3 regions of the Glutamicibacter sp. AOP5-A2-18 genome follow, and region 2 is predicted to be linked to each of the others. Evidence: riboswitches for the same ligand, from Rfam matches in the RefSeq annotation. Region 2 holds a riboswitch; each other region holds the start of a gene.

Evidence for each region. Region 2 has a riboswitch for thiamine pyrophosphate ahead of thiM (hydroxyethylthiazole kinase). Riboswitches for the same ligand answer to the same signal wherever they lie in the genome.
Region 1: another riboswitch for thiamine pyrophosphate. It lies ahead of thiC (phosphomethylpyrimidine synthase ThiC); the one in region 2 lies ahead of thiM (hydroxyethylthiazole kinase).
Region 3: another riboswitch for thiamine pyrophosphate. It lies ahead of ACT3RW_RS13200 (ECF transporter S component); the one in region 2 lies ahead of thiM (hydroxyethylthiazole kinase).

Annotation. Positions count from the first base shown of each region.
Region 1 covers NZ_JBQSVW010000001.1:2,597,340-2,603,977, forward strand. The annotation lists gene ACT3RW_RS12495 (ISL3-like element ISPfr2 family transposase) at 1-945, opposite strand, end outside; gene ACT3RW_RS12500 (putative quinol monooxygenase) at 1,510-1,821, opposite strand; gene ACT3RW_RS12505 (GlxA family transcriptional regulator) at 1,930-2,871, shown strand; tRNA gene ACT3RW_RS12510 (tRNA-Thr) at 3,509-3,580, shown strand; TPP riboswitch at 3,756-3,865, shown strand; gene thiC (phosphomethylpyrimidine synthase ThiC) at 3,861-5,603, shown strand; gene ACT3RW_RS12520 (DEAD/DEAH box helicase) at 5,722-6,638, opposite strand, start outside.
Region 2 covers NZ_JBQSVW010000001.1:47,153-53,790, forward strand. The annotation lists gene thiD (bifunctional hydroxymethylpyrimidine kinase/phosphomethylpyrimidine kinase) at 1-1,237, opposite strand, end outside; gene thiE (thiamine phosphate synthase) at 1,234-1,875, opposite strand; gene thiM (hydroxyethylthiazole kinase) at 1,868-2,662, opposite strand; TPP riboswitch at 2,652-2,746, opposite strand; gene ACT3RW_RS00250 (GntR family transcriptional regulator) at 2,784-3,149, opposite strand; gene ACT3RW_RS00255 (hypothetical protein) at 3,146-4,711, opposite strand; gene ACT3RW_RS00260 (aldehyde dehydrogenase family protein) at 4,771-6,204, shown strand; gene ACT3RW_RS00265 (amino acid permease) at 6,285-6,638, shown strand, end outside.
Region 3 covers NZ_JBQSVW010000001.1:2,748,903-2,755,540, reverse strand. The annotation lists gene ACT3RW_RS13225 (Na+/H+ antiporter subunit D) at 1-841, shown strand, start outside; gene ACT3RW_RS13220 (Na+/H+ antiporter subunit E) at 855-1,487, shown strand; gene ACT3RW_RS13215 (monovalent cation/H+ antiporter complex subunit F) at 1,484-1,750, shown strand; gene mnhG (monovalent cation/H(+) antiporter subunit G) at 1,750-2,151, shown strand; gene ACT3RW_RS13205 (DUF4235 domain-containing protein) at 2,240-2,491, opposite strand; TPP riboswitch at 2,566-2,690, shown strand; gene ACT3RW_RS13200 (ECF transporter S component) at 2,756-3,376, shown strand; gene ACT3RW_RS13195 (ATP-binding cassette domain-containing protein) at 3,373-5,700, shown strand; gene ACT3RW_RS13190 (aminodeoxychorismate lyase) at 5,697-6,572, opposite strand.

The DNA of each region.
Region 1 (6,638 bases), 2.6 Mb from region 2:
CGCGCGTAGCCTGTCGCTCTGCTTGTCGGTGAGCAGGTCCGCGCCGGTGTGCAGCGTGCGCCGCGACTTGTAGAGCGGGTCGTCCCTGAACCCACGGTGCCCGTGGATCGCGAGTTGGACCCGGCGCCGGCACCTGTCGAGGGCGTCACCGGCCAGGCGCACGACGTGGAAGGGATCCATCACCGTGACCGCGTCCGGGATCTCCTCTGCAGCGGCGGTCTTGAACCCGGTGAAGCCGTCCATCGCGACCACCTCGACCGCGTCACGGAAGGCGTCGTCGCGGTCGGCGAGCCAGGTCTTGAACGCCGCCTTCGACCGGCCCTCGACCATGTCCAGCAGCCTTGCTGGGCCGGCGCCATCGCGGACCGGGGTGAGGTCGATGATCACGGTGACGTACTTGTCGCCACGCCTGGTGTGGCGCCAGACGTGCTCATCGACGCCAATGACCTTCACTCCCTCAAACCCCGTGGGGTCGTTGATCAGCAGCCGCTTGCCTTCAGCCAGGACCGCGTTGTTGGCGGTGTCCCACGCGACCCCGAGTCCCTCGGCGACACGGGCGACGGTGAGGTGTGCGACCACGATCCCTTCCAGCGCCCACCGCAGCCCGGTGCGCGAGAGCTTCGCGCGTGGCTCCGCCGCGGCGCTGGTGTCTTGGCGCCACACGTGTCCGCAGTCGGCACAGCGGTAGCGGCGCACTACAACTTCCAGCACGGTCGGTCGCCAGCCCAGCGGCTCGTGGGCCAACCGCCGGATCACGGTGTCACGAGCAGCGCCTTCGCTGCCGCACCGTCGGCACCACTGATCTGGTTCCACCACGCGGCACGCGAGGACCGCACGATCCGGTTCAAGTCGTTGTCCGGTCACGCTCAGACCGAGGCCGTCGAGTCGAGCGAAGGCGGTCAGGTCAGGGCTGCCGAAGCCGGCCGGCGGGGTAGCGTCGGACACGTCGAGGTCTTTCGGATGGATGGCGTAGGAACCTCCGTCGTCGGGAGACCTCGACGTCTATCTGCGGACCGACGCGCCCGGCCGACCTACACCGTCATCTGAGAAGACCCCTGAAACGTCTTCGACGACGACGGGACCTGCGAGGAGGAGGGCGCGGTGAGCTAAAGGAATGGAGCTTACTCGGCTTCGACGCCGCCGCAAGCTCCGGTGAAACGGTCGGTACTGGTCGGTCGTCGTCGGTCACCACCGGATGGCGGCGTCCCCCACGCTCGGCGTTTGCGCAGGTCAGCGGCTCGTTCGCCCAGTGGGCGCATCAAGTGATAGACGCAAAGCCGACGTGATTCGGTCGTCGGTTCGATTCCGACAGGCGGCTCCGGCGAACAGCCCCTGACCTGCGGAAACGCAGGGCAGGGGCTGTTCGGTTCTGGTGGTCGCGCGATGCGCTGGCCTCACGGCTCTGCCCGACACCGACGTCGCTCTCCTCTGCGACGGACCCCTCGCAGGCTGAGCGCTCGCGACCTGGCGACGGCTCGGCGGGGCGCGATGGTCTCGTGCGTTGGCGGACTACGGGAGCTTGGACGCGAGGACGTCGGCCGCCAGGATCTCGGGTGCTGCGCCGAGGAGGTGCTGGTTGGCCATCAGGGCTGCGACGATGGCGCCGTTGGCGTGGGCGTCGCGAGCGGCCTCGTCGGGGAATGCATCGAAGATCCAGAAGGTGTCGGCGTGGGTCCTGACCGCGAACCAGACAATCGTTCCTACTTCTTCGTTGGCGAGCGCGACAGCGCCGGTGAGCAGATCGGCGAGCGCGTCGTGCTGTCCATCGGCCGCGACGATCTTGGCGACGAAGGCATACGGAAGTGATGCGGGTGTGGACATGAGGGGTTCTCCTAGGTGTCGAGGTTTCTTGGTGAAGCGAGTTCAGTCTATGACGAAAAAGGGCATGTGAGAAGTGGCGTATACGGCAGTATTGCTATTGTTTACGTCATGCGTATTGGACTGATCGCGATCGACGGCTGCTTCGGTTCGGCTATCGCGTCGATCATCGACATCGTGCGGGTGGCCGACGGAGCCCGCGGCGATGTCGACCCGCGGATCGACCCGATCGAACTCGCCATCCTCGGACCGAAACGGCGAGTGACCACGACGGCATCGATGACCCTGTCGGTGGACCACCCGCTGTCGGAGTCCGGAGAGTTCGACGTGGTCGTCGTCCCTGCGCTTGGAACCCTTACGGCCGCCGCTACCAACGACGCCCTCCAGAGCCGAGATGCTCGTTCGGTCATCGCCTCGCTCGGGCGCCTCGACGAGGCGACCACCCGGATCGCCGCGGCGTGCACCGGCGTGTTCGCCGTCGCCGAGACCGGACGGATGCATCATCGGCGGGCGACGACCAGCTGGTTCCTGGGGCCGGAGTTCCTGAAGCGCTATCCGACCGTCGCCCTCGATCTCGACACCATGGTCGTGGTCGACGGGAACCTCGTCACCGCCGGCGCCGCCTTCGCCCACATCGACCTCGCGCTCTCACTCGTGCGATCGATCAGCCCCGACCTGGCCCAACATGTCGCCAAGCTCCTCATCATCGACGAGCGTCCGTCGCAGGCTGCCTTCGTCGCCTACGAACATCTCCGGCACGAGGACCCGATCGTCGTCGAGTTCGAACGCTTCGTGCGCGCCCGCCTGGACGAACCGTTCAACGTCGCCTTCGTCGCGCAGTCGCTCGGCACCAGCCGGCGCACCCTCGAACGACGAGTCCGTGCGGCGCTCAACCTCACTCCGCTCGGCTTCGTCCAACGGCTTCGCATCGAACGAGCTCGGCACCTCTCAGCAACCACGGACCTCACCTCCGCCGAGATCGCGCTACGGGTCGGCTACGCGAACGCCGAGACTCTGCGCTCCCTCCTGCGCAGGGAGCGACGCCGTTCCTGACCTATCGCCATGCCTTAGAACCACCTCTCAGCACGTCGCGTCGACGCTCCTGCGTCGCCTCTGGACGCCCCACTCGACACGCCCGCAGCACAGGCCATGCGACGTGCCCCGGCTTCCCGGACGGTCGGGGTTGGGTGGCTATGATGTCGCTGCGTTCTCGTCGAGAGGATCAGCAGACCCGATCAGGGTCGATTGGGATGAGACGCGAAGGCGGTCAGGTCAGGGCGGCCGAAGCCGGCCGGCGGGGTAGCGTCGGACACGTCGAGGTCTTTCGGATGGATGGCGTAGGAACCTCCATCGTCGGGAGACCTCGACGTCTATCTGCGGACCGACGCGCCCGGCCGACCTACACCCTCATCTGGGAAGAGCCACTTTCCTGCCGCTTGAGTCAGTGAAAATCACTTTTCCAACAACAAAACATCCGTACATCTTGATGCTTCGCAGTCAAAAGAGGCAAATATCAACATGTGCGAGGTCTGCCATTTTTCGCGGCGCAGACTACCCGCGTTCAGAACACCATCGAGCAACCGATCCCCTGGCGCGTTTTTCCTACTTGAGTAGGGGTCTTGTGACGTCAGCTACAAACTCGTTACGGATTTTGAAATCGCCAAAAACCTGTGTAGAGTATTTACTCGTTGCCCCCTTAGCTCAGTGGTAGAGCGCGTTCTTGGTAAGAACGAGGTCGCCGGATCGATTCCGGCAGGGGGCTCGAAATAAGAGAGACAATCTGCATTCAGACTGTCTCTCTTTTCGTCTATCTGGACTTATTTTCTTGGGCCCCGCTGCCACTTCGCTTCGCCCCCATCTTCCACTTCCAACGCTCAGACCTAGCGTCAAATTTTGGCGCCCATTCTTGTGCGCCGATTTTTTCATGCTAGTGTCGTCTCCGACCACACGGGAGCCCCATGGCAAGGGCTGAGATCGGGCTATCGCCGTCCGCGACCGTTGAACCTGTCCGGGTAATGCCGGCGAAGGAAGTGAGTTTCTCAATGGAACAATTTGAACAACATCCTGCCCACTCTCTCGCGTTCCGCGAATCGGAAGGGATCTCAGTTCCCGTCACGCAAATTCAACTTGCGGACTCCCCCAACGGCCAGCCAAATGAACCGCTACGGGTGTATCGCACCAGTGGTCCAGGTAGCGAACCAACTCAGGGACTGAATCCTTTTCGGGAACCGTGGATCATGGAACGAGCAGACGTTGCGGTCTATGAAGGCCGCGAACGCAATCTGCACGATGACGGGCGCTCAGCGGTCCGCCGAGGAACTGCCAGCGATGAATGGGCCGGACGCACGGCGCCACCACTACGTGCAGTTCAGGGGGCCACAGTAACCCAAATGCACTACGCACGAGCTGGGGTGATCACCCCTGAAATGCGATATGTGGCGGTTCGCGAAGAGTGCGATGTAGAACTGGTCCGCAGCGAGCTGGCGGCCGGGCGAGCAATCATTCCGTCCAATATCAATCACCCGGAATCTGAACCGATGATTATCGGCAAAGCCTTCTTGGTGAAAATCAATGCAAATATCGGCAACTCTGCGGTGACCAGCTCGATTGCTGAAGAAGTATCCAAGCTGCAGTGGGCCGCCAAATGGGGTGCAGACACCGTCATGGATCTATCCACCGGTGATGACATCCACACCACTCGTGAGTGGATCATCCGCAATTCACCGGTGCCCATCGGAACGGTGCCCATCTACCAAGCCTTGGAAAAGGTCAATGGCGAAGCCAACGCACTGACCTGGGAGATCTTCCGCGATACCGTCATTGAACAGTGTGAGCAGGGCGTGGACTATATGACCATTCACGCTGGCGTGCTCTTGCGTTATGTTCCTTTGACTGCCAACCGGGTTACCGGCATTGTCTCGCGCGGTGGGTCCATCATGGCCGGCTGGTGCTTGGCACATCACGAAGAGAATTTCTTGTACACGCACTTTGATGAGCTCTGCGAAATCTTCGCACAGTACGACGTTGCTTTCTCACTGGGTGACGGGCTTCGTCCCGGCTCCATTGCTGATGCCAATGACGCCGCGCAGTTCGCTGAGCTAGATACCCTAGCTGAGCTGACCAAGCGGGCCTGGAGGTACGACGTACAGGTCATGGTTGAGGGACCGGGACATATTCCATTCCATAAGGTCCGGGAGAATGTTGAACGCCAGCAGGAGTTGTGTGATGGTGCGCCCTTCTACACACTGGGCCCACTGGTTACCGATATCGCTCCGGGCTATGACCACATCACCAGCGCCATCGGCGCTACGGAGATCGCTCGATATGGCACAGCCATGCTTTGTTATGTCACACCCAAGGAACATCTGGGATTGCCTAACCGTGACGATGTAAAGACCGGTGTTATCACTTACAAGATTGCAGCTCACGCCGCCGACTTAGCCAAGGGGCACCCGGGTGCCAGTGCGCGCGATGATGCGCTGAGTAAGGCACGCTTTGAGTTCCGCTGGAATGACCAGTTCTCGCTGAGTTTAGATCCCGTCACGGCTCAAGAATTCCATGACGAGACTTTGCCCGCAGAACCAGCCAAGACCGCACACTTCTGCTCGATGTGTGGACCAAAATTCTGTTCCATGCGGATCTCCCAAGATATACGTGATGAATACGGTTCTGCGGAGGCTCAAGCGGCGTTGGCAGGCATGGCAGAAAAGAGTAGAGAGTTCTTGGAGAGCGGCGGGAAAGTTTATCTAGGAGATGAGATTCCGGTAGGCAGCGCAGCCCAGTAATAGCTGGCTGCTGGAACAAGCATCTTGGAGAAACACACAACGCCCCTGGATCAAACCTTTCGGTTTGTTCCAGGGGCGTTGTGTTGTGCTTTTAGCTAGTTAGCTTAGGAGCGTCGACTTAGTAGTCGCGACGTCCACCGCTACGGCCCGAGTCGCTGAAGCGCTTGTCGCCGCCACGGCCACCGAAGCGCTTTTCGCCGCCACCGCGTCCGCCGCGGAAACCGCCACGGTCTCCACCGCGGAAACCGCCACGGTCGCCGCCACGATCGTTGTCATCGTCGTCGCGTGGCTTACGGCCGGAGTCAAGCTCCATGCTGATCAGTTCGCCGCCGATGCGGGTCTTGGACAGTGCACGCCACTGGTCCTTGCTCAGCTCTGCTGGCAGTTCAACCAAGGTGTGATCCGAACGGATCTCAATGCCACCGATTTCCGAAGAATCGAAGCCACCTTCGTTAGCCAAAGCGCCAACGATCGAGCCTGGCTGCACGCGGTTGCGGCGGCCAATGGCCAGACGGTACATGGCGTTGCCTGCAGCAGCAGTCTTACGTGCACGTGGGCCACGGTCGCCGCGATCTCCGCGGTCACCACGGTCGCCGCGATCGCCACGTTCTGGGCGGTCACCACGTTCCATGCGAGCCTTCTTGGAAGGCGAAGCTACTGGTTCGGTCATCAGCAATGGACGTCCACCCTGAGCCATCAAAGCCAGTGCAGCTGCGATTTCCAGCTGATCAAGGTCTTCGTGCTCAGAAGCGAACTTCTCAACGATTTCGCGGAAGGTGGTCAGGTCCTGACCACTGATGGTCTGATCGATGCGATCAGTGAACTTCTGGATACGACGGTCGTTAACCGAATCCAGCGAAGGAAGCTGCATCTGGGTCACCGGCTGGCGGGTAGCCTTCTCGATGGCACGCAGCAAGTACTTCTCGCGTGGGGTCATGAACAAGATCGCGTCGCCCGAACGACCTGCACGGCCGGTACGGCCAATGCGGTGAACGTAGGACTCGGTGTCATGTGGGATGTCGAAGTTGATGACGT
Region 2 (6,638 bases):
ACCACTTTTCAAAGGGGTGTTGATCGTGATTGGCTGCGGCTAGGCGCTTGCCAATGTCTTGATATAGCCAGTAGCAGGGGAGGATTGCGGCAATCAGTTCCCCGTAGCTTTGTTTGGACGCCGCCAGGTGGTTCACATAGTTCAGCGTGATCGCACTGGGGTTCGCGGTACCTTCAGCGAGGTAACTGCGATGCAGCTGCAATTCACCTTCCAAGATTGCACTGGCTGAGCTAGCCCAGAAGCGTTGCGCTTCGAGATCTGGGGCCAAGGCACTGGCCTCGGCCAATACCTGAGCGTAACGCTGAAGGTAGAAGGCATCTTGGGACAGGTAGTACTCAAAGTCTGCTGAGGCCAATGTGCCATCGGATAACTGGGTGATGAATTCCAGCCCATCGATAGACCCGCGTAGTCCATCAATTTGCTGCCACCACTCTTGCATGGGATCTGCTTCGCTGAAGAAGTCCACAAAGTGATTCACCGGGCCATGCCCGCTACCCACAGTGAGTTGGTCGGCTGCGCCGATAGCGCGCACCAGATAGGCCTTGGACTTCTCAAGAGCCTGTATCCAGTCACCGTCTGTGGCGTAGATAGTGGCCAAGGCGCTGGAGAGGGTGCAGCCGGTGCCGTGGGTGTTTTTGGTCTGGTGTCTTGGACTGCTGAACTCGGCCAGCACTCCAGTGGAACTAACTAGCGCATCAGGGCAGAGGTCTCCAGCCAGGTGCCCGCCCTTGGCCAAAACCAGAACGTCGTGCTTGGCGGCCAGTCGCTGTGCCTGCTCTAGGACTTGTGGCCATTGTGTGGCAGCAGCCTCGCGTAGCAAGCTTGCGAGCTCGAGCAGGTTAGGGGTGATGACGCAGGCGCGGTCCAGCAGTGAATCGAGTGCCGACTCATCTTCTAGTAATCGGTCTCCGCTCGTGGCTACCATCACCGGATCTAGAACGACCGGCGCATCTACGGTATCCAGCCAACTACTGACCGCGCGGATTACTTCAGCATTGGCCAGCATGCCAATCTTGATGGCGTCAATCTGTATATCAGCGCTAACGGATTCCAACTGGGCTAGGACAAAGTCACCATCAATGGCTTGTACTGCGCTGACCCCTTGGGTGTTCTGCGCGGTTAATGCCGTAATCACGCACATGCCATAACCACCGTTAGCGGCAATGGCTTTTAGATCCGCCTGGATACCGGCACCACCGGAAGGATCAGAGCCGGCGATAGAGAGAATATTTTTCACTGTGCCACCGTCCAAGCTGAAACGAGCTGCTCGCTGGCCGTTTGCGGATCCTCGGCATTACAGATGGCACGAACCACCGCTAGGCCCGACCCTCCGCCAGCGCGAATCGCAGCTGCGTCCTGAGCGGTAATGGCGCCGATGGCTACACACGGTAGTTCGGTCAAGGATGCTGCACGGATAAAACCGTCAAGACCCAACGGGGTTGGGTGATCCTTTTTGGTAGGAGTGGCACGCACTGCACCAACACCCAGATAGTCGATGACCTCCGCGTCGAGATTCGCCTGGGCCAGTTGTTCATCGGTGGAAGCGCTCAAACCGATGATGCCTTCGCCGATAATCTCACGGGCAAGTCGCACCGGAATGTCTTTTTGCCCGATATGGATACCGTTGACCGCAGCTCCGGCCGCGCGAGCAGCTAAGAAGACGTCAATCCGGTCATTGATCAATAGTTTGGCTTTGCCCTTGGTTAGTTGGGCTGCAGCGCAGGACAGTTCGAAGAATTCGCGGGCAGACTCATCCTTGGCCCGCAGCTGAATCCATTCGATGCCGCCGGCTACTGCTCCTTGGATGACTTCCAGGGTGGTGCGTGGAGTGCAGCTGGCGGTGTTGGCTACTAGGTAGGCGCCGATATTATCCATGGTTCAGTTCCTCGTACTTCAAAGTCTGTAATTCTTCAGGTTCCGTGGCGGCTAGCGCATCAAGGAACGCCACCGCAAAGCTTCCCGGTCCGGTGCTTGCGGCCAGTGCCTTTTCGGCGGCCAGACCGTAAAAACCGTGGGCGGCGATGGATGCTTCAAAGGGGTCCTCGTGCACCGCGAGCATTCCAGCGTTAAAGGCACCTAGTGCGCATCCGCCACCGGTGATTCTGGTCAGCCCGATACCGTTAGTGTGTACCAGTACAGTACGGGTAGCGTCGATGATCGCATCGGCTTCGCCGGAGATAGCAACAACGCAGCCGTGTTCTTGCGCCAGTTCGCGTCCTGCATCGAGGGCAGCCTGCACGGTATCTGCCGCATCAACACCACGGCCACTGGCATCCTTGCCCGCCAAGGCGAGGATTTCCGAAGCGTTTCCACGGATCAAGGTGGGATGTTCTTGAACTATGCGTCGGGCGAAGTCGGTGCGTACCGACAGGGCGCCGACAGCCACAGGATCCAATATCCACGGGGTGCCTGCTGCGCTCGCCGAGAGCACCGCTTCCTCCATGGCCACCATTTGCTCGGTGCTTGGCGTGCCTAGATTCACCAGCACTGCAGAAGCCAAGGCAGCAAACCCGCCAGCTTCGCCAGGCAGATTAGTCATGGCTGGTGAAGCGCCGGAAGCCAGTAGGACATTGGCGGTGAAATTGGTGACGACGGTATTCGTCAGGCAAAAAACTAAAGGGGAGTGTTGCCGGTATTTTTGGGCAACGGTAGGCAGAGTCATGCGACATCCCTCCGCTAGCGTGAACTAGATCAGGTTCGACGGGTTTCATCTCAGTCGGCTTCTCCGACACCCCGTGTCACTGATCTAGAGCGTACGCAGTGGCAATGCCTAGAACAAATTCTTAACGTTCACGTCTCGCCACTAACGCTTTAAGTGTCGCCGCATCGACATGTTGCGCTGCTGCTAGCTTCCAAAGGTGGTCTACGGCCGCCACCAGATCTTCATGCTCTTCGATGGGGGTAGCGCGTTCATTAACTATCGTGCCGGCCCTGCGTCTTGAAGAAATGAGCCCTTCGGCTTCCAGCTCTTTGTAGGCACGAGCGACTGTTCCGGCAGCTACCCCAAGATCTGTGGCCAACGCCCTGACCGTGGGTAGCTTGCTACCTGCCACTAATTCGCCGAGGTTAATCAGCGACGCGATCTGCGAACGGATCTGCTCATAAGGAGCGGTAGCCGCCTCAAGATCTACCGTGATCTGGGTGCTCATGCGCGCACGCTCGTGGTCAGGCGCGCCTTCGGGCGATTGACCACTAGTAAGGCTGGGATGCAGAAGAGCCCAATGCCTATGGCTAGCACCGCTGGCTCATCGGAAGAGACCAAGCCCGGCAAGAGGAAATACGCACTGCAGAGCACTCGTAAGGCTCGGAACTCCAAGATTTGCCGATACCAGATTTCCTGTTCGTCCGTGAGGTCCCAGGGGACTGCGCAATGGCGGATCCACCAGAAGTAACCGGCCGCGGCTACCAACGTTCCCACGATTATTGCCGAGGTGACCCATGGCGAGAGTAGCTGTTGTGCCCCTGGGCTCAGTGTTTGTGGGGCGTAAAGCAAGATGCTCCCGCTGACGATGAACAGCGCTGCAATCGTGTACACCCAAACCGGAAGATTTTGGCTCTTCGGTTCAGAAAGTGCCCCCAGCTTTGCTCGTGAATGTGCATAGAGCGCGAAGCCGGCAGAGATTACTAGGTACAGGACTACCGCCGCCGCTGACCATGGCAGCGCAAAGGAAGCGCCAACAGCACGGGCCCCGGCTTCACCGAATGGCTCTGGCGTTTGGTCAACGAGTTCACTGGCCGCAAGCCAGATAATCAACGCGGCGATAATCAAGAACGTATTCGCAAAATAGGAAACGGATAGCGTGTGGCTGCGCATCCGGGCGAAGGCGGTGCTACGCAGGCTATTGGCCTCCGGTGCGGCATGCTTTGGAGCCCAGACGAATAGCACGAAGCCCAAAGCCAAGACGGCAAACATGGACACCTTGTTCCACCCGGAACTCAGAACCGGATCGGCGTAGGTGATTGCGGCACCGATGATGTTGGTCAGCAGCCAACCACAATTTCGTAGCAACCGGTTGAGCCAAATTGAGCGTAGTTCTTGGTTTTGGGTTGCGGAGATCCCGGCTAAGGGCCTGCGTTTGAGGATGATTGCACTGATCACGGCAGTGGCCAGTAAAACCGCGAAAATACACAGCGCAAACAGTGGAGCTACTTCAGCGCCTGAAATCCACCCGGATGTGCTGTCCCATGTAGGCGCAACTGCGTCTTCGAAGTCAGCCGCTGAGGATTCAGTACTTTTGCCTTCAGGGATGTGGCCGGCGACCCGGGATATCGGCCACAACATGCAACATGCAAAGATTGCCAGTGAGCCAACTAGGGCACCTAGCTTACGTGGAAAGGGCGTGGTCAACGTGCGTGGTTCCAAAGATGCGACGCGAACTGAGCGCAGTTCTCCAGGCCAAGTAAACAACCCGATGACGTAGACCAAAGTCAGCCAACCGGCGGCACCCAGTGCAATGATGACGCGCGTTGTCGGTGACTCTGATGGTGCTTGAATGGACCAAACCCGAGATAGGTCGCCAGAAGTCGAGGCAAAAAACGCAATCAGGGCACACCAGAATGAATGTGATTGAGCCCTGAGTAACGCTGAGGATCCGCGGCGTGCAGCTACTGAGCGTAACCATAGGTAGATTACTGATGACGCAATAGCTATCGATAAGGCGCTCGCCGAGATCTGATCCATAGGTTTTAATGTATCAAACACTTGATACATAATGAATCTCCTTGAGAATTAATCGGTAGAAAATCTGCCAAGTAACGTACGCTCAGATCATGGGTCTGTTTACTTCCACTCCGTTGCCAGAACCGGTCGGCGATTCCGCTCCTCCGGTGGACGAGCATCCTTCACGTATCGCTTCGGTACTAAGTCATCTGCGCCGTTCAGCTGATACTCGAATCACCCACCCGCGTCGCTTCCGAATCCAACAGCTACGCGCGCTGGAGAAGATGCTTGAAGAGCATCTTGATGACTTCCTGCAGGCATTAAACGATGACCTGGGTAAGAGTGCCACCGAAGCCAAATTCGCTGAAGTTGATGTGGTGCGCGCAGAGATTGATTTTGCGCTGAGGCATCTGGCCGAATGGATGGACAGCACCACAGTTAAGGTGCCACTGGCGCTTCAGCCGGCAATGGCCAAGATCGAGCCACGCCCCCTGGGTGTTGTCTTGATCGTTGGTGCCTGGAACTACCCATTGCAACTTGTACTCGCACCCCTAGTGGCCGCCATTGCCGCAGGAAATGCGGCAGTTGTTAAACCCTCAGAGCTTGCTCCGGCCACTTCAGGTGCCCTAGCCAAATTCCTTCCGCTCTACCTCGATGAGCGAGTATTTGCTGTCATTGAGGGTGGAGTAGATACGGCTACGGAATTGCTGGCGGCACGCTGGGACCACATCTTCTACACCGGCGGTGAACGGGTTGCGAAGATCATCGCCATGGCAGCGGCTCAACATCTGACCCCAACCACTTTGGAACTGGGCGGCAAGTCGCCAGCGGTGGTGGATAATCACTCGCTGGCTACCGCCAAACGTTTGGCCTACGCCAAGTTCATGAACGCGGGACAGACCTGCGTTGCTCCGGACTACATCCTCTGCATCGGTGATGCTTCCGCCCTGGTTGGTCGCCTTGGCCAAGCCATCAACAGCTTCTACGGCAAAGAGCCGTTGACACATCCTGACTTCGGACGCATCGCTAGCCGACAGCACTTTGACCGCTTGTTAGCGATGCTGGAACAGGGTGAGGTAGTGTTCGGCGGCGAGTACGACGAAGAGACTCTACGCATCGCACCGACCATCATGCGCAATGTGGATCTTGAAGCCACCGTGATGACCGAAGAAATCTTCGGTCCGATTCTTCCGGTGATTGAGGTGCAGAGCTTCGAAGAAGCGTTAGAGTTCATTGCCCGACGCCCGTCGCCACTGGCCGCCTATCTGATGAGCGAGAGCCCACGGTTGCAGTCGATCTTCTCGGATCGAGTGCGCGCTGGCTCCATTGTGCACAACGCTCCACTGACCCAAATGGTCATTCCAACTTTGCCATTTGGTGGGGTGGGAGCCAGCGGTATGGGCTCATATCATGGCAAGCACGGCTTTGACCGGCTTTCACAAATGCGCCCGGAACTCAACAAAACCACGGTGGTGGATACGCTGAGCGCAATTTATCCTCCGTATTCGTGGGCTAAGCGAAAGATTATTGATCGCTTACTGTAGCGCGGTTCATAGCTTTGAGACTGGTCAGAGTGCTTGGATGGAAAGGTTGGATTTTTTCTAAGCATCAGGAGATGTAACGCATGACTGAGCCCGCACCGTCCCAGGACGGCCTGAAGCGTGGCCTCAAAGCTCGCCACATGCAGATGATTGCTATCGGCGGCTCAATTGGTACCGGACTATTCGTCGCGTCCGGCGGCACCATCTCTGAGGCTGGTCCCGGCGGTGCACTGGTAGCCTACGCACTGATTGGCATCATGGTACTGCTGCTGATGCAGTCGCTTGGTGAGATGAGCGCGCGACTTCCGGTTGCAGGTTCATTCCAGACCTACGCCACGGTCTTCGTCAACCGACACTTCGGCTTCGCGATTGGCTGGAACTACTGGTTCAACTGGGCCATCACCGTCGCCGCTGAGCTAGTCGCCGCGGGCATCGTG
Region 3 (6,638 bases), 2.7 Mb from region 2:
CAAGGTGGGCGTGTATGCCATCGTGCGTACCGAAACCTTACTGTTCCCCGGAGGCGAAGTACGCGCCGGACTGATGGTGGCCGCAGCGCTGACCATGGTGGTCGGTATTCTTGGTGCATTGGCCCAGACGGACATCAAACGTATGCTGTCCTTCACGCTGACCAGCCACATCGGTTACCTGATCTTTGGTGTTGCTATCGGCACCCCACTAGCCATCGCGGCAACCATCTACTACGTAGGTCACCACATTATTGTGCAGACCTCGTTGTTCATGGTGGCCGGCCTGATTGAACGTCGTGCAGGTAGCTCGAATGTCACCAAGCTCGGCTCGCTAGCCAAACTTTCCCCGGCGCTGTCGCTGCTCTTCTTTATCCCCGCGATCAACTTGGGCGGCATCCCACCGTTCTCCGGATTCTTGGGGAAGTTCGGATTGCTGCACGCCGCAGTACAGGATGCTGACCCATTGACCTGGATTGTTGTTGGCGCTGGTCTGCTCACTAGCTTGCTGACGCTGCTGGCCATCATCCGTGTTTGGGCCCGTGTGTTCTGGCGACGCGCTACCGATGCTGAAGTTCCAAACCAAGAACTAGTGGAACAGGCCGCCTCAGTAGCTATTGAGACTGCTGCTGGTGGAGCGCAAAATCCGGCATTGGGTCTGAAACTGGCCAAGGAGCTTGAAGCCGATTCTTTGCCGTGGGGAATGCGCTATTCCACCGCGTCACTCGTTGTAGCCGGCATTGCGTTGACCGTATTTGCTGGACCAATCTTCGAGTTCTGTGAACGGGTCGCAGCTGAGCTCATTGCTCGCGAACCATATATCAGTGCGATCTTGCCATTGTGATTAGGGGGGGACGATGTCGACTAAAAACCTGAAGCACAGAGATCAGCGTATCCATGATGCGCTTGATACTTCTGGCGTCCGTCACCGGGCAACACTCAAACAGGAATGGCCGCTGCTGGCGTTGCTGATCTTTGTCTGGGCAGCCCTCTGGCAAGACTTCTCGCCGGCGAATCTGATCTTCGGTGTCATCGTTGCGCTGATAATTGTCACGCTCTTCCCGCTGCCGCCGGTGGTCCTTTCGGGCCGTGTGAACGTCTGGTACTGCTTTGAACTGTTTATCTGGTTCATCGGTCAAGTATTTGTGGCAAGTTTCCAAGTGGCACGACTGGCGATCTTCCGGGGAAAGAAAACCCGCAGTGGAGTGATCGCCGTGGAGTTGCGTACCGACTCGGATTTGATTGTCACCGCGGTGGGACATGTACTGACGCTGATTCCTGGATCATTTGTTATCGACGTTGACCGGCGCTCATCAACGCTGTACTTGCACTACATCAACATCGAATCGAGATCCGACATGGAACGGGCCCGCGAAGCGGTGCGCGACATTGAACGTCGAGTGATCATGGCGATGGGTAGCCACGATGAATTTGAAGCAATCAAGCACGAATGCGGTCCAATTCTTGGTCGAGTAGGAGGCAAAAAATGATGACAATCGTGATGTGGATTTGCGGCATCATGCTGGGTCTAGCCACCGTTGCGTGCTTGATCCGCGTTGCCAAGGGCCCCTCGATTCTTGACCGAGTCTTAGCCTTGGACGTGATGCTGCTGATCATTTCCGTGGCGTTGTGCTTGGAAATGGTCTTCAACCGCCACACCGACTACCTGTTGTTTGTCGTTGTTGCGTGCACCTTGGGCTTCATTGGCTCGGTTACGGTGTCGCGGTACGTCTCGGATCAGAGGAACGCCTAATGGAATTGTTCCTCGATATTCTTGTCGCCGTCCTGCTGATCACCGGCTGCCTCATGTCGCTGATTGCCGGTATCGGTCTGCTTTCATTCCCCGACATGCTCACTCGGATGCACGCCGCCACCAAACCGCAAGTACTTGGCTTTCTGCTGATCTTCACCGCGCTAGCAATTCACTTGCGTAGCTGGAGTGTGGTTCCAGTATTGTTCCTGGCTTGGGGGATGCAGCTACTGACCGCTCCCGTATCCGCACATATGATTGGGCGCGCTGGTTACCGAACCAAGCACGCTGCCAAACAATCTCTCTACGCCGATGAACTGAGGCAAGTAGTGGACACGGTATCTGACGCACCGGCCACCGCGTCTGTTGAAGTCTCTAGCGAAGAGTCGAAGGACTCAAAGTAAAACTGAGCAGTGAAAAACTGAGCAGTGTAAAACTGAACAAAACAAAAAGGAACGGCCCACCATTGGTGGGCCGTTCCTTGAGCATTAGCTACTTGCTGAACCGTGCGACAACCTTGTTGGTGCCACGGTCTGCCAAGACCTGGATGGTCGCTGCGACAATCGATGAGAAGATCGCGAATCCGAGCGCCTGACGGAATGAAGCCTCTGCAGCTTCTTCGCTACCCTTGCGGGGAGCCTTATTTCCGGTGACGCCCTTCCACAGCTGATCAACTAGCTTGCTGCCGAGCAAACCGGCGCCAATCGAAATTCCGGTGGTGGCAAGTTTCTGTACTGTGTTCATATTGCCCTCGCTTCAACGTCGTAACTTATCTTTCCTCTGCCCAGCATACCTGCGGTAAGGTGGGGGAGCAGTAATTTTTCCGACAGGGGAGCGTCAGACTTCAAAAAAGAAGTCGCCAAGACGCTGAGAGTGCGATAGATCGCAGACCCTCGAACCTGCTCCGGCTAGTACCGGCGAAGGAAGTCGAGCATCTCGGATGCGGACGGGTGTAGCACTATGCCATCAGTCCGTACATCTCCCCTCCTAAATATAGGAGGACCACCCATGAACCAAGTAGTCGCAAAACAGCGAACCAGCTGGCGCGTTGTCGACATCGTCGTAGCCTCAGTAATCGCCGTAGCCTCAGGAGTGATCTTCTGGGCTTGGAGCGCAGGCATGCCGCTGTTCTCGCTAGCTTTTGTTGCCTTCCCACCTGCCGCTGCACTGCTGACTGGCGTATGGCTCTTCCCAGCGGTACTCGGTGCCCTGATCATCCGCAAACCAGGTGCAGCAGTGTTCTGCGAATTACTGGCAGCCATTATCGAGGCATTGCTGGGATCTCACTACGGTCTGAGCGTCATCGTTTCCGGGCTGGTCCAGGGCCTTGGTGCTGAATTGGTCTTTGCCATCTTCCGCTACCGTAAGTGGAACCTGAGCGTTGCGCTCATTGCAGGTTTTTTCACCGGCATCTTCGCCGGTATTTCCGAAGCCTACATCCTGGCGTACTACGTGGAATACACCTCATCACTAAAGATCTTGCACGTGCTGATCACCGGCGTCTCTGGACTGATCATCGCTGGTCTGCTGTCTTGGCTGGCCACCCGTGGATTGGCTAAGACCGGTGCACTGAGCGCACTGGCTAGCCGCCGTGCTCACCTCGAGTCCGGGAAACTGGACGCCAAATGAGTTCGCTGGCTAACCGTGGCGCTGACGCTCAAACTCGGCGGGGCGCCGAGATTTCTGCGCGTGGTTTTAGCTGGCAGCATGCCGAAAGAACAACTCCCGCGGTTTCCGGTTTAGACCTTAATATTCAGGCCGGCCAGAAAGTACTTCTTGTTGGTCCTTCCGGTGCGGGAAAGTCGACCTTGCTACATGCTCTGGCGGGGTTGTTGGAAGTCGACGAGTCGCAGCAAATGCGTGGCGAGCTACTCATTGACGGGGCTGATGCCTTTGCTCGCCAACGCCCGGTTGGGCTGATGCAGCAAGACCCGGAGACCCAAGTGGTGCAGAGCCGGGTAGCTGATGATGTCGCCTTCGGGGCCGAGAATCTTGCTGTAGCTCCCGAGGTGATCCGTGAGCGCATCCCAGAAGTATTGGACGCTGTAGGTCTAGGCATGCTCTCCTTTGACCACCGGACCCAAGAACTATCCGGAGGACAGAAACAGCGACTGGCTCTGGCCGGTATCTTGGCCATGCAGCCAGGATTGATGCTCCTTGATGAGCCGACCGCCAACGTGGACCCAGAGGGGATCGGTCCCTTGCGCGATGCCGTGCTTAATGCGGCACAGCTCAGCGGGGCCACCGTGCTGGTAGTTGAACACCGGTTGGAAGTCTGGGCCCAGCACATGGACCGCATCATCGTCCTTGAGCCAGGTGGCGGAGTAGCCCATGATCTGAGCCCGCAACAGCTCATGGAGGATCAGCAGCTTCGCGCTGAACTCGCTTCGGCCGGTCTGTGGGTTCCCGGCTACCTGCCACAAATCCAACAAGTGACACTCCAGCCGGGAGGAACCTTGCTGGAGGCCAAAGACTTGGTGTGCGCCCGAGCTGAGCAAGCACCGCGCACCCGCCCGGTTAACCTACAAGTCCGCGCAGGCACCGCAACGGTCATCCGTGGTGAAAACGGTGCAGGTAAATCCACCTTGGCACTCACCGTTGGTGGCTTGCTCGCTCCTGTCGCAGGACAGCTTGATGCAAGCGAGCAGCTAGCCAATGGTCTTGGCAGCTCACCGTTTAGCTGGAAAGCTGGTGCGCTGATTGGTCGGATCGGTTCAGTGTTCCAAGAACCTGAGCACCAATTTGTGGCGCAAACCGTCCGTGAAGAACTAGCTTTTGCTCCGTTAAGAGCCAAAGCCAGTGGCGGGCGAGAACTGAAATACGAGCCGGAACAAGTTGAGCAGTTAGTGCAGTCACTGCTGGTGCGCTTGGGTCTGGAACATCTTGCTGACGCAAACCCATTCACGCTCTCCGGAGGAGAGAAACGTCGGCTATCCGTAGGCACCGTGTTAGCCGCTTCTCCAGACGTATTGATCCTTGACGAACCAACCTTCGGACAGGATGCCAATACGTGGCGTGAATTAGCGCAGCTGCTGGTTGCTCAGTTGGAACAGGACACCGCGATCATTGCGGTGACTCACGATGAACATTTGGCCAGCGTCTTGCAGGCTGAGCAGATTCATCTAGCTGCACTGCCAAGCGGCGACGTGGCCAAGCCTAAGGGACCGGTACTGGATGCTCCGGTGGGCGATAGCTGGCTAGCTAAGATCAACCCGTTAGCCAAGCTGGGCGCCGTGGCTGCCGCAACGTTGCCTTTGATCAGTACATTGGATGCAGTCTCGGCTTTGGTGATCATTGTTGCCAGCGTTGTGTTGTTCCCACTGGCCGGTCTCAGTCCGCTGAAGTTCCTCAAACGGGCGTGGCCGCTGCTACTGGCAGGGCTTTTTGCTGCGTGGGGTATTGCACTGGTTGGCCAAGATAGTGGCGCAGTCTATGCGCAGCTTGGACTGTTCAGTATTACCGAGGGTTCGCTGCAGGGCGGTATTGCCACCGGGCTGCGGGCCTTCGCCTTGGCGATTCCATGCATCTTGTTGTTGGCCACCACCAACCCGAGTGATCTGGGCGGGGCACTGTCTCAACAGCTTAAGGTCCCGCATCGTTTTGTGCTCGGCGCATTAGCCGGAATGCGATTGCTGGGACTGATGATTGAGGAATTTACTACGTTGACCTTGGCCCGTCGGGCTCGTGGTGTCGGAAACTTCGGCACCCTCGCTGCGCGGATTGGCGCGAAACTTGGTCAGAGCCTGGCCTTGCTGGTTCAGGCCATTCGCCGTGCCGGTCGTTTGGCAACCACCATGGAAGCTAAAGGCTTTGGTACGGCCAAACGGACCTGGATCCGCACGGCCACCTTCACCCGGACCGACGCCGCGGTACTTATCGCGGGCATCGTCCTGGGTGCTGCAGCTGTAGGTGCGGCCCTGTGGGCCGGCACCTACAACCTTGTGTGGAGTTAGCGAATTGCGTCGCTGAGGGCGCTGAGTTCTTCGTGGAGCTCAGCGTCTAGACGCAATGGCTTGGCATCCAAGGTGCGCACCGGAGTGAGCAGACGGATCGAGGAAACCAACCAGACACCATCGGCCTGGTAGAGATCTTCTGGACGCAACGGGCCGTAACCCAGTTCCCAGCCGTCTTGAGCAGCCGCATCAAAGATTGCACTCTGTGTGGTGCCCGGCAGGATACCCGTTTCTAGCATGGGGGTCAGCAGACGTTTGGTCTCACCATCGCGCTGGGCAACCAACACCGTTGAGGTGGGAGCTTCCAGCACGATACCGTCGGCTGAAGTGAAAATGACATCATGGGCGCCGTGCTTGCGTGCATAACGTAGGGCTGCCATGTTGATCGAGTAGGACAGGGTCTTCGCGCCCATCATCAACCATGGTGCACGTTCGGCAAGCTTGGAATCGTAGCCACGATCAAGCAAGAGTACGTCGACTCCTGATTCGCGCTGCTCTTTGCCTAGGGCCGGGGCAGGAGTGACAGTCACCCAACAGATTGCTGGATCTTCATCATGCTCACCACGAGCTGCGATCAGTTTGACCACAGCTTCCTCTGCGCCGCCGGTGGCGTCAAAGTCAGCCACGGCCGTATCAACTGCGGCATACCAGGTGCGTGCATCGGGAATGATCAGGTCTGATAGTTCAGCCGAGCTGGCCAGACGAGCAAGGTGCGCTTCAAATTTGCGAACCGCTTGGTTGGTGTAGAGCATCGATTCGAAGATGCCGTCTCCACGGGTGACTCCCTGCACGGTGACTGGAAGTTGTGGTGCGGAAATATCGGCCAAGTAGCCTGCCGGATAGGCCGGATCCAAGAATACTAGAGAACTCATACCTACAGATTATCGAACCCATAGCCCATGTGTGACCTTTGAGCTCACGGATGTTCAGACTTCTTA